DNA from 3 places in the Geodermatophilus sp. SYSU D00079 genome. Region 3 is predicted to be linked to each of the others. Evidence: riboswitches for the same ligand, from Rfam matches in the RefSeq annotation. Region 3 holds a riboswitch; each other region holds the start of a gene.
What was found. Region 3 has a riboswitch for S-adenosylmethionine ahead of ACI79E_RS21785 (GNAT family N-acetyltransferase). Riboswitches for the same ligand answer to the same signal wherever they lie in the genome.
Positions count from the first base shown of each region.

Region 1: linked by a shared signal. The riboswitch ahead of ACI79E_RS20345 (aminotransferase class V-fold PLP-dependent enzyme) and the one ahead of ACI79E_RS21785 (GNAT family N-acetyltransferase) in region 3 are both predicted to bind S-adenosylmethionine.
Region 2: linked by a shared signal. The riboswitch ahead of thrC (threonine synthase) and the one ahead of ACI79E_RS21785 (GNAT family N-acetyltransferase) in region 3 are both predicted to bind S-adenosylmethionine.

Region 1 covers NZ_JBJGZS010000034.1:4,692-9,234, forward strand. The annotation lists gene ACI79E_RS20345 (aminotransferase class V-fold PLP-dependent enzyme) at 76-1,443, opposite strand; SAM riboswitch class IV at 1,477-1,592, opposite strand; gene ACI79E_RS20350 (LLM class flavin-dependent oxidoreductase) at 1,820-2,920, shown strand; gene ACI79E_RS20355 (NADPH-dependent FMN reductase) at 2,917-3,417, shown strand; gene ACI79E_RS20360 (cysteine dioxygenase) at 3,560-4,093, shown strand; gene ACI79E_RS20365 (class III extradiol dioxygenase subunit beta) at 4,215-4,543, opposite strand, start outside.
Region 2 covers NZ_JBJGZS010000001.1:267,300-271,842, reverse strand. The annotation lists gene ACI79E_RS01370 (alpha/beta fold hydrolase) at 1-762, shown strand, start outside; gene ACI79E_RS01365 (ABC transporter permease) at 759-1,673, shown strand; gene ACI79E_RS01360 (HAD family phosphatase) at 1,716-2,537, opposite strand; SAM riboswitch class I at 2,598-2,726, shown strand; gene thrC (threonine synthase) at 2,739-4,040, shown strand; gene ACI79E_RS01350 (cold-shock protein) at 4,242-4,442, shown strand.
Region 3 covers NZ_JBJGZS010000046.1:8,682-13,224, reverse strand. The annotation lists gene ACI79E_RS21800 (ABC transporter substrate-binding protein) at 1-197, opposite strand, end outside; gene ACI79E_RS21795 (amino acid ABC transporter ATP-binding protein) at 289-1,080, opposite strand; gene ACI79E_RS21790 (amino acid ABC transporter permease) at 1,077-2,054, opposite strand; gene ACI79E_RS21785 (GNAT family N-acetyltransferase) at 2,051-2,584, opposite strand; SAM riboswitch class IV at 2,912-3,023, opposite strand; gene ACI79E_RS21780 (putative leader peptide) at 3,096-3,200, shown strand; gene ACI79E_RS21775 (FAD/NAD(P)-binding protein) at 3,242-4,543, shown strand, end outside.

The sequences.
Region 1 (4,543 bases), on a different contig from region 3:
CCGCGGACGCTGCCCGCCACCGGGGTGGACGGGCTGTCACGAGCTGCGCACCGTCGTCCTGGCCGGCTGACCCGGTCACCGCGCCGCCCCGCCGCAGCCGGCGCCCCGGGCGACGGCGCGCAGGTCGGCCCCGGCCAGCGGCCGCGGGTCGTCGGCCGGCTGCCACCGGCCCTCGCGCACCGCGTAGCGCACCGCCGGCCCGCCGGCCCGGAAGGCGGCGAGGCCGGCGAGCAGCCGGTCGACGTCGTCCGCGGTGGTGGCGACGCCGACGCTGGCGCGCAGCGCGCCCTCGGGCACGCCGAGCCGCTGCAGCAGCGGGTGGGCGCAGAACCGGCCGTCCCGGACGCCGACGCCGTGCTCGGCCGAGAGGACGGCGGCCACCAGCCCGGGGTCGGCGCCCTCGACGGTGAACGACACGACACCGGTGGGCGTGGCCGAGTCCGGCCAGATGCGCAGCCGCCGCACGCCGGGGAGCGCGTCGAGGCCGGCCTCCAGCCGGGCCCGCAGCGCCAGCTCGTGCGCCTCCAGGGCACCGTCGGGCAGCTCCGTCAGCGCGTCGCAGGCCGCGGCCAGCGCGACCGCGCCCAGCACGTTGGGCGACCCGCCCTCGTGCCGGTGCGGCGCCGCGGCCCACCGCGTCTCCTCGACGGTGACCTCGTGCACCGCACCGCCGCCGGCCAGGTGCGCGGGGGCGGCGTCCAGCCAGTCACGGCGACCGACCAGCGCCCCGGTGCCGTAGGGCGCGTACAGCTTGTGCCCGGAGAGTGCGACGTGGTCCGCGCCGGACGCGGCGAGGGAGAACCGGCGGTGCGGCACCAGCTGGGCGCCGTCCACGACCACCCGGGCGCCGGCGGCGTGCGCCAGCTCGACGACGTCGGCCAGCGGCAGCGCCTCGCCGGTGACGTTGGACGCGCCCGTGACCGCCACGAGGGCGTGGGGCCGCGCGGCGAGCTCCGCGGCCAGCTCGCGCAGCGTCGCGGGAACCGTCGACCGGGTGGGGAGCACGGTGGTGTCCCCCCGGCGCTGCCAGGGCAGCAGGTCGGCGTGGTGCTCGCAGTCGAGCACCAGCACCCGCTCCCCGGCCGGGACGGACGCGGCCAGCAGGTTGAGCGCGTCGGTGGTGTTGCGGGTGAGCACGCAGACGTCGTCGGGGCGGGCGCCGACGAAGCGGGCGACGGTGTCGCGGGCGGACTCGTACAGCGCCGTCGACACCTGCGAGAGGTAGCCGGCGCCGCGGTGCACGCTGGCGTAGAGCGGCAGGGCCTCGGCCACCCGGTCGGCGACGGCGACCAGCGCGGGGGTGCTCGCCGCGGTGTCCAGGTTGACGTAGCGGGCCGTTCCCGCGGGGACCAGCGGGACCCCGGTCGTCGCACCGACCACGGGCAGCAGCGGCCGCTCCGGCGCGGCGGGGACGACGGGACGGGACAGGACGGCGCCGGTCACGCAGGCCTCCTCGGTTCGGGGACCCGGCTACGGGGTCCGCGCTTGCGGGCGCCGGTCGGCACACCCGCCAGGTCGTCACCCGGGGCACCCCATCGCGGAGGAAGGGTTGCCGGCCAGCGAGCCGGGGCTTGTCGCTGGCACTCTTGACCTGCCGGGAGCGTGACACGGCACCCGCATTCCCGTCAAACCCGATCGAGATGGTAGAGATATCGCCGTGCCCAGCCGGTCGACCGCCCCCGCAGCCGCCCCGCGGCTGGTCCGGCGGGTCCACGTCGACCTCGGGCGGGTTTGGTCGGCCACCTGTCGCTGACGGCGCCCTCCCGACCCCTCCCCGGCCGCGCCGTGCGCGCGGCCGCCCCACCACGTGAGGACCACCATGCCGATCGAGTTCCTGGGCATCGCCGCCACCAACGACGGATCCGAGACCACCCCCCGCTCCGGCGCGAGCTTCGACAAGGAGTTCACGCTGCGCCTGGGCCGCGCCCACGAGGACTGGGGGTGGGACCGCGTGCTGTTCGCCTACGGCTCCGGCGCCCCCGAGCCCTCCGCCGCGGCCGCGTACCTGCTCTCACACACCGAGCGGCTGCAGGTGCTACTCGCCCACCGGCCCAACGTCAGCTACCCGACCTTCGCCGCCAAGACCTTCGCCACGCTCGACCAGATCGGCGACGGCCGGCTGACCGTGCACTTCATCACCGGCGGCACCGACGCCGAGCAGCAGCGCGAGGGCGACTACCTCCCCAAGGACCAGCGCTACGGCCGCACCCGCGAGTACATCCAGATCGTCAAGAAGGCCTGGACCTCGCGCGAGCCCTTCGACTGGGACGGCGAGCACTACCGCTTCGCCGACTTCGTGAGCGACACCTTCCCGGTGCAGCAGCCCCGCCCCGACGTCTCCTTCGGCGGCTCGTCGGAGGCCGCCTACGCCGCCGGCGGGGCCGAGGCCGACGTCTTCGCGCTGTGGGGCGAGCCGCTGGCCGAGACCGCGGCCCAGATCGAGCGGGTGCACGCGGCGGCCCGCGCGGCGGGGCGGACGACGATGCCGCGGATCCAGGTGGCCTTCCGGCCGATCATCGCCCCGACCGAGGAGCTGGCCTGGGAGAAGGCGTACCGCACCGTCGACCGGATCACCGCCCGCACCGCCGGTGGACGGCAGCCGATCTCGCGCCGGCACCCGCTGACCGGGCCCGAGAACACCGGCTCGCAGCGGCTGCTGGAGATCGCCGCCCGCGGTGAGCGGTTCGACCGGGCGCTGTGGACGCCGACCGCGCGGGCCACCGGCGGGGCGGGCAACTCCAACGCGCTGGTCGGCACCCCCGAGACGGTGGCCCGGGCGCTGCTGGACTACGTCGACCTCGGCGTCGACATCATCTCGATGCGCGGCTACGACCTGCTCGGCGACGCCATCGACGTCGGCCGGTACGTCCTCCCGCTGGTGCGCGAGGAGGTCGCGAAGCGCGACGCGGCCGCGGCATGACCACCGTCGCCGTCGTCGGCAACCCCAAGCCCCGCTCCCGCACCCGGGCCGCCGCCGAGCTGGTCGTCGAGCGGCTGACCGGTGCACCGCCGGACCTCGTCGTCGACGTCATCGACCTCGGGGCGGGGCTGCTCGGCTGGGGCGACCCGGCCGTGGCCGAGGCGGTCGCCGCGGTGCGCGCGGCCGAGGTCGCCGTCGTCGCCAGCCCCACCTACAAGGCGACCTACACCGGCCTGCTCAAGCTGTTCCTCGACCAGATCGGCACCGGCGACCTCGCCGGCGTCGTCGCCGTCCCGCTGATGCTGGGCGGCGGGCCCACGCACGCACTCGCGCCGGAGCTGCTGCTCAAGCCGGTGCTCGTCGAGCTCGGCGCGACCACGCCGACCCGCGGGCTGTACCTGCTGGAGGGGTCCTGGGACGACCCGGCACCGCTGGACGCCTGGCTGGCCGCGGCGCGCCCGCAGGTCGACGCCGCCCGCACCGCGCGGCGCGGCTGACGTGGGGTCCTCACCGGGGTCGGGAGGCGCGCGGTGCGGCTGACCCGCCGCGTCGCGGTGGACCTGCTGCGCGTGTCCAGCGCGCGATGTCGCCGCCGCTGACCCCGGCGCCCATCCCCGCACCCCCTCCAGGAGACCCCTCGTGTCGCGATCCCTGCTGTCCCCTGCCCGCCGTCCGGGCACCGACCCCACCCGCCGCCGCACCGGCGCCGCCGCCCTGGCCGCGGCCCTCGCCACCGCCGAGCACCGCTGGTCGGCGCTGGTGGAGTACCGCACCCGGAGCCGGTGGACCCACCTGCTCGACCCCGCCCTGGCCGCCGACGTCCTCGACCCGTCACTGCACCCGGAGCTGGCCGCCGCCCAGGTGTGGCTGCTGACCTGGCTGCCCGGGCAGGGCACGGGCCTGCACGACCACGGCGGCTCGGCCGGCGCGTTCGCCGTCGTCCGGGGCACGCTGGACGAGGAGGTGGGGGCCCTGCCCGACGCCACCCGGCTCTCGGCCGGCCGGGTGCGCCCCTTCGGCGCGCACCACGTGCACCGGGTGACCAACACCGGGACCGAGCCCGCGCTGAGCGTGCACGTCTACAGCCCGCGGCTGACCGTCATGAACACCTACCGGGTGGACCGGGGTGGCCTGGTCCGGATCGGCACGGAGCGGGCCGGCGTCGACTGGTGACCGGCGCCTGGGACGCCGACGGGCCGTACCGCTCGACGGAGGAGCGGTACGGCCCGTCGGTACGGCCCCGTCCGGAGGCTCACGCCGAGCCTGCGAGGCGTGAGGGGGACGGGGTCCTTGCTCAGGCCGGTTGCGGCACCCGGTTGTCGAACAGCGCGATCGCCGCGGCGGTGTTGGACGCCGGCACGAAGTAGTGCGAGTGCACCTTGGTCACCTGCTCGTTCATCGCGCCGCGCATGATCAGCCACATGATCATCTCGATGCCCTCGGAGCCGGCCTCGCGGATGTAGTCCTGGCGGGTCAGCGTCGTGAGCTTGGCCGGGTCCTTCTCGATGGCCTCGAGGAACATGTGGTCGAACTCGGGGTTGATGAACCCCGCCCGCGCGCCGGCCAGCTGGTGGGACATCCCGCCGGTGCCGAGCACGGCGACCTTGACGTCCTTCGGGTAGC
Region 2 (4,543 bases), on a different contig from region 3:
ATGCTCATGGGCCTGATCCGGCCGACCGAGGGGCGGATCAGCATCTTCGGGCACGCCGCCGGCCCCGGCGCCCCCGTCCTCTCCCGGCTGGGCTCCTTCGTGGAGGGCACGGGGCTGCAGCCGCACCTGTCCGGCCGGGACAACCTGCGGCTGTACTGGGCGGCGACCGGCCGGCCGGCCGAGGACGCGCACATGGAGGAGGCGATCGAGGTCGCCGGCCTCGGCGCGGCCATCGACCGCCCGGTCCGCCGCTACAGCCAGGGCATGCGCCAGCGGGTGGCGATCGCCCAGGCGATGCTCGGCCTGCCCGACCTGCTGGTGCTCGACGAGCCGACCAACGGGCTGGACCCGCCCCAGATCCACGCGATGCGCGAGGTGCTGCGCTCCTACGCCGCGACCGGGCGCACGGTGATCGTCTCCAGCCACCTGCTCAGCGAGATCGAGCAGACCTGCAGCCACGTCGTCGTCATGGCCAAGGGGCAGAAGATCGCCCAGGGGACGGTCGAGGAGATCGTCGGCGTCGGTGGCGCGGTGCTCGTCGGCCTGGCCGACGACGCCGACACCGACCGCGCGATCGCGGTCCTCGAGGGGCTGCCCGGCGTGAGCGCCGGCCGCACCGACGAGGGGCTGGTGGCCGAGCTCGACGGCACCAGCCGGGCGCGGGCGCTGCAGGCACTCGTGGCCGAGGGCATCGAGGTCGACCAGTTCACGCCGCGCCGTCGGCTCGAGGACGCCTTCCTGGCGCTGGTGGGGGAGTCATGACGACGCAGCGGGCCGCGGAGGGCCTGAGCCGGTCGACGGTCCCGGCCGAGGGGCACGTGCAGCCGACGGGCGCGGTGGCCGGCTACCGGCCGGAGCGCACCCTGCGGCTGTCGGTCGAGCTGCGCCGGCAGTTCAAGCGCCGGCGCACCATGGGCGTCTTCGCGCTGATGGTGGCGCTGCCGCTGATCCTCATCGCCGCGCTGCAGCTGGGCGCCAGCGAGGAGGCCGCGGAGAACAACCGGCTCAACCTGGTCGACGTCGCCACCTCCAGCGGGCTGAACTTCACCCTGTTCGTGCTGTTCGCGACGACGAGCTTCTTCCTGGTCGTCGTCTACGCGCTGTTCTTCGGCGACACCGTGGCCGCCGAGGCGCAGTGGGGGTCGCTGCGGTACACGCTGGCCACCCCGGTGCCGCGCCTGCGGCTGCTCCGGCAGAAGTGGTACGCGGCGCTGGTGCTGTCCGTCGGCGCGCTGCTGACCCTCGTGCTGGTCGGGCTCGTCGCCGGGGGCATCGCCTTCGGGTTCGAGGCCATCCAGACCCCGGTCGGGGTGACCCTGCCGCAGGGGGAGGGGCTGCTGCGACTGGCCGGCATGGTCGGCTACCTCGCCGTCCACCTGCTGGTCGTGGGCACCCTGGCGTTCTGGTTCTCCACGATCACCGACGCGCCGCTGGCCGCCGTCGGCGGCGCGGTGTTCACGATGTTCGTCTTCGCGATCCTCGACCAGGTGGAGCAGTTGGGCTCGATCCGCGACTGGTTCCCCACCGCGGAGGAGTTTGCCTGGACCGACCTGCTGCAGACCCCGGTCGACTCCGGGGACCTGTTCCGCGGGGTCGTCCAGTCGCTGGTCTACGCGGCGGTGTTCACCGCGCTGGCGTTCCGCCACTTCGCCCGCCGCGACGTCACCTCCTGAGTGGGGTGCCACGGCGCGGGGAACGCGCCGGTGGCACTCCACTCACAGCGAGGCGCGCACGGCCTGGGCCCAGCCCTCGCCCATGGGCGCGTCGGTCACGGTCACGTTGGGGACGGCGGCCAGCAGGTCGGCCATCCCGTCGACCGTGGCCCCGTTCGCGGTGATCCACAGCCGCTGCACCGCCGGCGCCATCTCCAGGTCGCTCACGCTGTCGCCGATCGCCACCGCGTCGGCGGGGGTGAGGCCGCGGCGCTCGAGGTCCCAGGCGATCGCCGCGCCCTTGGAGATGCCGCGCGGCATCAGGTGGTAGACCCGCGGCGGCAGCGCCTCGGGGGCGAGGGTCATCCGGGCCGTCGCCGGGATCGAGCCGTTGTCGTTCAGCGTCAGCCAGCCGGCCCCCAGCTCGGCCAGCTCGGCGTCCACGGCGAGGGGGTCGACCCGCCCCCGCAGCAGCGCGTCGGTCCGGTGGGTCGTGTGCCAGGGGGCGTGCCACTCCAGCCGGCCGGCGTGGCGGGCCAACAGCGTGTCGACGACGCCCAGCTCCTCCATCACGTCGACCGGCGCCCGCCCGGCGTACCGCTCGGGCAGGTCGCCGGTGAGGTGGTGCACGCTGCGCCCGGCGTCCCAGCTGACCACCGAGCCCAGTTCGGCGATCGCGCCGTCGGCCGCGAAGATCCGCGCCGCCTCCACGACCTGCTCGTAGGTCCGGCCGCTGACCAGCACCAGCTCGACCCCGGCGCGGTGCAGGTCGAGCAGCGCGGCGGCCGGGGTGGCGGTGAGGTCCCGGCCGGCCGTGTGCCAGAACGAGCCCCGCGGCCCGACCATCGTGCCGTCGAGGTCGGTGTAGACGACGCGCGTGCTCACCGGCCCATCCTGGCCCGGACCACTGCGACGCGGCCCACCTGGGTACAGTCGACGGCGTTCCACTCATCCAGAGGGGCAGAGGGACACGGCCCGACGAAGCCCCGGCAACCGCCGCCTGCGCGTCCGCGCAGCGGAAGGTGCCAATTCCGTCCCACCCGGCTCGACGGCCCGGGGTGGGGAAGATGAGGAGGTAGTCGTCGCATGACCCTGACCGCTCCCGGTTCCGTCCAGGCCGACTCGTCCGCCGGTGGGCCCGTCCCGCCGAACCCCGCCCGCGGGCTGGTGTGTCGCAACTGCGGTGCCACCTTCGGCCTGATCGCCGAGCACGCCTGCGCCGAGTGCTTCGGCCCGCTGGAGGTCGACTACGACCCGGCGGTCATGCGGGCGGTGACCCGGGAGCAGATCGAGGCCGGCCCGCAGAACATCTGGCGCTACGTCGCGCTGCTGCCGGTGGGCCACGACCCGGCCTCGCGCGTCTCCCTGGACCCGGGCCTGACCCCGCTGGTCCGCGCCGACCGGCTGGCCGCCGAGCTGGGCCTCACCGGTGGGCTCTGGGTGAAGGACGACTCGGCCAACCCCACGCACTCGTTCAAGGACCGCGTGGTCAGCCTGGCCGCCACCGCCGCCAAGGGCCTGGGCTACACCAAGATCGCCGCCGCCTCCACCGGCAACCTGGCCAACTCCGTCGCCGCGCACGCCGCCCGCGTCGGGCTGCCCTCGTTCGTCTTCATCCCCGCCGACCTGGAGCCGGGCAAGGTCGTCCAGTCCGCGGTCTACGGCCAGACGCTGGTCGCCGTCGAGGGCTCCTACGACGACGTCAACCGGCTCACCAGCGAGCTCGCCGAGACCGACGAGTTCGAGGACACCGCCTTCGTCAACCAGAACGTGCGGCCCTACTACGCCGAGGGCTCCAAGACGATGGGCTACGAGATCGCCGAGCAGCTCGGCTGGCGGATCCCGGCCCAGGTGGTCATCCCCATGGCCTCCGGGTCGCTGCTGACCAAGGTGGACAAGGCGTTCCGCGAGCTCACCGCCGCCGGCATCGTCGAGGCCACCGAGTGGACGATCTTCGGTGCCCAGTCGGCCGGCTGCGACCCGATCGCCACCGCGTTCGACAACGGGTGGGACGTCGTCAAGCCGGTGAAGCCGACCGGGATCGCGAAGTCGCTCAACATCGGCAACCCCGCCGACGGCCCCTACGCCCTCGACGCCATCCGCCGCACCGGCGGGGCGGTGGGCCGGGTCGGCGACGAGCAGATCGTCCAGGGCATCCGCGACCTGGCCCGCACCACCGGGGTCTTCGCCGAGACCGCCGGCGGGGTGACCGTCGCGGTGCTGCGCCAGCTGGTCGAGGACGGCCGGCTGGACCCGGCGAAGGAGACCGTCGTCCTCAACACCGGCGAGGGCCTCAAGACCCTCGACCCGCTCGAGCCGGTGGTGGGCCCCACGCACGTCGTGGAGCCCTCGCTGCGGTCGGTGCGGGCCGCGGGCCTCATCGGGTGACCGGGTAGGCTCGGCGTCGATCCGGTCGGTGGGTGTCCCCCGATCCGGGGTGGCGTGTGCGTGAGTTTGCTCTCACCACGCCTTTTGTGCTGTACGTTCTCCCGCGGTTCCAGTTCCACGTTCGTGTCCGACGGGCGGAAGAGCTAGACCCGGCGCCGGAACGGCTGGCGTCGTCCGCACGCACGAAACGTGGGAGCACACGTGGCACAGGGCACCGTGAAGTGGTTCAACGCCGAGAAGGGCTTCGGCTTCATCGCCGTCGACGGCGGCCAGGACGTCTTCGTCCACTACTCGGCCATCCAGATGGACGGGTACAAGAGCCTCGACGAGGGCCAGCGGGTCACCTTCGAGGTCGTCCAGGGCGAGAAGGGTCCGCAGGCCGACGCCGTCCGCGTCGCCTGAGAACCACCGCAGGGCACACGGAGGCCCGGTCCCCCTCGGGGGGCCGGGCCTCCGTCGTCCCCGGGAACACCCGCTGTCTGCCCACCCGTTCTTGCACTCGG
Region 3 (4,543 bases):
GGGCTGGTGTCCACCTCCAGGACGGTCGTGGTCCCGCCGGCCGCCTCGGCCGCCGCGGCGGTGTCGGCGCGCTGGTCGGCCTCGATCTCCGCGGAGCTGGTGCAGGCAGAGAGGAAGACGACGGTGGACAGGGTGAGCGCGGTCCGCAGCGGGAGCGCGACGGGCGGGCGGGCGGTGCGGGCACGGGTGCGGGTCATCGGGGTCTCCTGGGATCAGTGGTCGTGCGGTGACGGCCCCGCTGTACGGACCCGCGTCGAGCTCGCGAGGCGTGGGGGGCAGCGGGTTCCTTCACAGGACCCTCGCGAGGAAGGCGCGGGTCCGGTCGTGCTGCGGGTCGTCGAGGACCTGCTCGGGCGGTCCGGTCTCGACGATGCGGCCGGCGTCCATGAAGACCACCTGGTCGGCGGCCTTGCGGGCGAAGCCGATCTCGTGGGTGACCACGATCATCGTCGTCCCGGTGCGGGCGAGGTCCTCGATGACGCCGAGCACCTCGCCGACCAGCTCCGGGTCCAGCGCCGAGGTGGGCTCGTCGAACAGCAGGACGGCCGGTCGCATCGCCAGCGCGCGGGCGATCGCGACGCGCTGCTGCTGACCGCCGGAGAGCTGCCGCGGGTGGACGTCGGCCTTGTCGGCCAGACCCACCCGCGCCAGCAGCTCGCGGGCCTCGGCCTCGACCTCCCCGCGGCGGCGGCCCTGCGCGGACACCGGCGCCTCGACGACGTTCTCCAGCGCGGTGAGGTGCGGGAAGAGGTTGAACCCCTGGAACACGAAGCCGAAGCGGGTGCGCTGGCGCAGCAGGTCCTTCTCCTGGAGCTCGTGCAGCCGCTCGCCGTCCCGGTGGGCGCGGCGGCGGTAGCCGACGAGCTCGCCGTCGAGGGCGACGAAGCCGCGGTCGACCTTCTCCAGGTGGTTGATGCTGCGCAGCAGCGTGGACTTGCCGGAGCCCGACGGGCCCAGCACCACGGTGACGCTGCCGGGCTCGACGACCAGGTCCACGCCGTGCAGGACCTCCAGCGTGCCGAAGGACTTGTGCACCCCGTGCACCTCGACCCGGCCGGGCCGGACGGCCGCGGCGGTCACCGGGACCCCTCGCGGGCGCTGGAGACGCGGGCGAGACCGGCGGTCAGGTTGGCGCGCAGCCGCTGCAGCGGTGTCGGCGGCAGCGTGCGGACCGCACCCCGGGCGTAGTACCGCTCGACGTGGTACTGGACGACGGTGACCACCGTGGTCAGGACGACGTACCAGACGGCGGCCACGATGAGCATCGGGAGCACCCGCTGCGTGCGGCCGTAGATGACGCTGACGGTGTAGAAGAGCTCGCCGAGGGCCAGCACGTAGACGATCGAGGTGCCCTTGAACAGGCCGATGACCTCGTTGACCGCCGTCGGCACGATCGTGCGCATCGCCTGCGGCAGCACGATGCGGGTGGTCTGCCGACGACGCGGGATGCCGAGCGAGGCGGCGGCCTCCAGCTGCCCCTGGTCGACCGACAGGATGCCGGCGCGGACGATCTCGGCGGAGTAGGCGGCCTGGTGCAGGCCCAGGCCCAGGACGGCCGCGCCGAACTTGTCGATCAGCGAGAGGGTCTCGACGCTGGCGAACGACGGGCCGAACGGGATGCCGAAGTCCAGCGACTGGTACAGGTAGGCGAGGTTGTACCAGAGCAGCAGCTGCAGGATCAGCGGCACCGAGCGGAACACCCAGGTGTAGCCCCAGCTGACCGCCTGCAGCAGCGGCGAGCGGGACAGCCGCATGAGCGCCAGCACCGTGCCGAGCGCGAAGCCGAGGACGGCGGTGACCAGCGTCAGCTGGATCGTCGTCCAGACGCCGCGGACGATCGACTCCTCGGTGACGTAGGCCGCGACGACGTCCCACTCCCACCGCGGGTTGGTGACCAGCGAGCTGACCACCATCGCGAGCAGGACGGCGACGACGGCGGTGGCCACCCAGCGACCGGGGTGCCGGGCGGGCACCACCGTGAGCTGGTCGTAGGGCGTGCCGGTCGGCGGCGGTGCGGCGGTCTCCGCGGGCGGGCGGGGGACGACGGTGGTCATGCGGGGTCTCCCAGGGACTTCTCGAAGGCGTAGCCGAGCCGGCCGGGCGGCAGGGTGCGGAGGGTGGCCAGGTCGGTGGGGCGGGGGACGGCGGGGTCGAACAGCGGGGTCCAGCCGGCGGCCAGGTACAGCGCCTTGGCCTCCGGCTGGCGTGGGCCGGTGGTCAGGTACATGCGGGTGTGGCCGCGGGCGGCGGCGCGCGCCTCGAGCTCGGCCAGCACCCGCCGGGCCAGGCCGCGGCGGCGGTGGGCCGCGGCGGTCCACATCCGCTTGACCTCTGCGGTGCCGGGGTCGGCGTGCCGGCGGTAGGCGCCACCGGCGACGGGGGCGCCGTCCTCGAGCAGGAGGACGAGCTCGCCGTCGGGCGGGAGGAACTCCTCGGCGGGGAAGCGGGCCATCTCCTCGGCGGCCCCGCCGAACAGGTCGCCGTAGCGGGTGTCGTACTCGACGGTGAGCTCGGCGAACAGCGGTGCGGCCAGCGGGTCGTGCGGGTGGACGCGCACCACCTCCAGGCCGGTGGCGGTGGTCACCGGGCCACCTGCCCACGGTCGGTGCGGGCGCGGGACGGTCCGGCGCCGGGGTGGGGGGTGCGGGACATGCGGGTGCTCCCAGGGACGAGCGGACGGGGGTGCGCGGACACGCCGCCGGCACCGCGGGGAGGCGGTGGGCAGGAGCGGGCGGGACCGCGGGGACCGGCGGGAACCGGTCAGGAGGGGGAATGCGTCAGCGACAGAGCGCGCTGTCGGTACGCAGGAGGTCGACCGTCGGTCGGTCGACGAGGTCGGCCGAGAGGTCGCGCACGCTCGGCGTGCTGGTGGTGCTCACGGGGGCGTGCTCCTCGGTCAGAGCCCGGGAGGGCTGCGGACTTGCCGACGCGGGGTGCGTCGGCCAGGTCGTCACCCGGGGCACCCCGTCGCAGCGGAGGGTTGCCGGCCAGCGAGCCGGGGCTTGGTACTGGCACTCAGGACCCGGCCGGGACGATAGGCACCGAACGTCATATCCGTCAATCCCGATCGGTTTGGTAGACATTACGGGGACGCCGTGTCGACCGGGACGAGAGGAGCAGGCGTGATCCGATCGGAGCTCGCGCAGCGTCGGCACGTCGACCTGCTCCGCACCAGCAGCGCCCTGTGTCCGGAGGGCTGACCTCCCCGTCCCCCGTCCTCCCGGCACTGGAGCGCCCCCGCATGTCCCGTCCCGCCCCCCTCCGCGCCCCGGCGCTCGTCGTCGTCGGCGCCGGCCCCACCGCGATCGGCGTCCTCGAACGCCTCGTCGCCTCCGCGCCCGAGCTCTCCGGCGGCCGGCGCCTGCACGTCCACCTCGTCGACCCGTTCCCGCCCGGTGGGGGCCGCGTCTGGCGCGCCGAGCAGCCCGACCTGCTGTGGGCCAACTCGCTCGTCGGTGACGTCACCGTGCTGCCCGACCCGTCGGTCGTCGTCGACGGCCCGGTGGGGGAGGGCACCACGCTGTGGCAGTGGGTGTGCGACGTCGCCCGGCACCGCCCGGCCGACGACCCGGTCGGGCGTGAGGCGCGCCGGCTCGGCCCGGCGTCCTTCCCCTCCCGCCCGCTGGTCAACGCCTACCTGGGCTGGGTGCTCGACGCGGTGGTCGCCGCCGCCGCGCCCTGGGTGGACGTCCACCTGCACGCCACCCGCGTGCTCGACGTCACCACCCCCGCGGGCACCCGGGTGCGGCTGGCCGACGGCACGGAGCTCGCCGCCGACGCCGTCGTGCTGGCCCAGGGGCACCTCGACGCGCGGCCCACGGCGGCCGAGCGGTCGACGACGGAGCGCGCCGAGCGGCACGGCCTCACCTACGTGCCCACGGGCTACACCGCCGACCTGGACCTGTCCGCGCTGGCGCCGGGGGAGGACGTGCTGGTGCGCGGGGCGGGCCTGGCCTTCGTCGACCTCGTGGTGCTGCTGACCAGCGGCCGCGGGGGGCGGTTCACCCGGGACGACGACGGCCGGCTGCGCTACCACGCCTCCGGGCGGGAGCCGGTGCTGCACGTGGGCTCGCGGCGCGGCGTCCCCTACCGGTCCAAGCTCGGGTACCCGTGGGCCGGTCCGCCGGTGCCGCTGCGGTTCTTCACCCTGGCCGCCGTCGACGCGGCCTTCGATCCCTCCCGGCGGCTGGACCTGCGCACCGACCTCGCGCCGCTGATCGAGCGCGACCTGGCCTGGGCGCACTACACCGAGCTGTTCCGGGCCTTCCCCGAGCGCACCGCCGTGCCGTGGGAGGAGTTCGCCGAGGCGTACGCCGCGGCGGCCACCCCGGGCGCCGAGCGCGCGCTGGTCGCCCGGGCGGTGCCCGACCTGGCCGACCGGTTCGACCTCGCCGCGCTGGACCGCCCGCTGGCCGGCCGGTGGTTCGCCGATCCGGAGGAGCTGCAGGACGCGGTCCGCCGGCACGTGCGGGCCGACCTGGAGCGCGCCCACGACCCCCGGTTCAGCACCGACGCCGCGGTCTTCACCGCCCTGCTGCAGTGC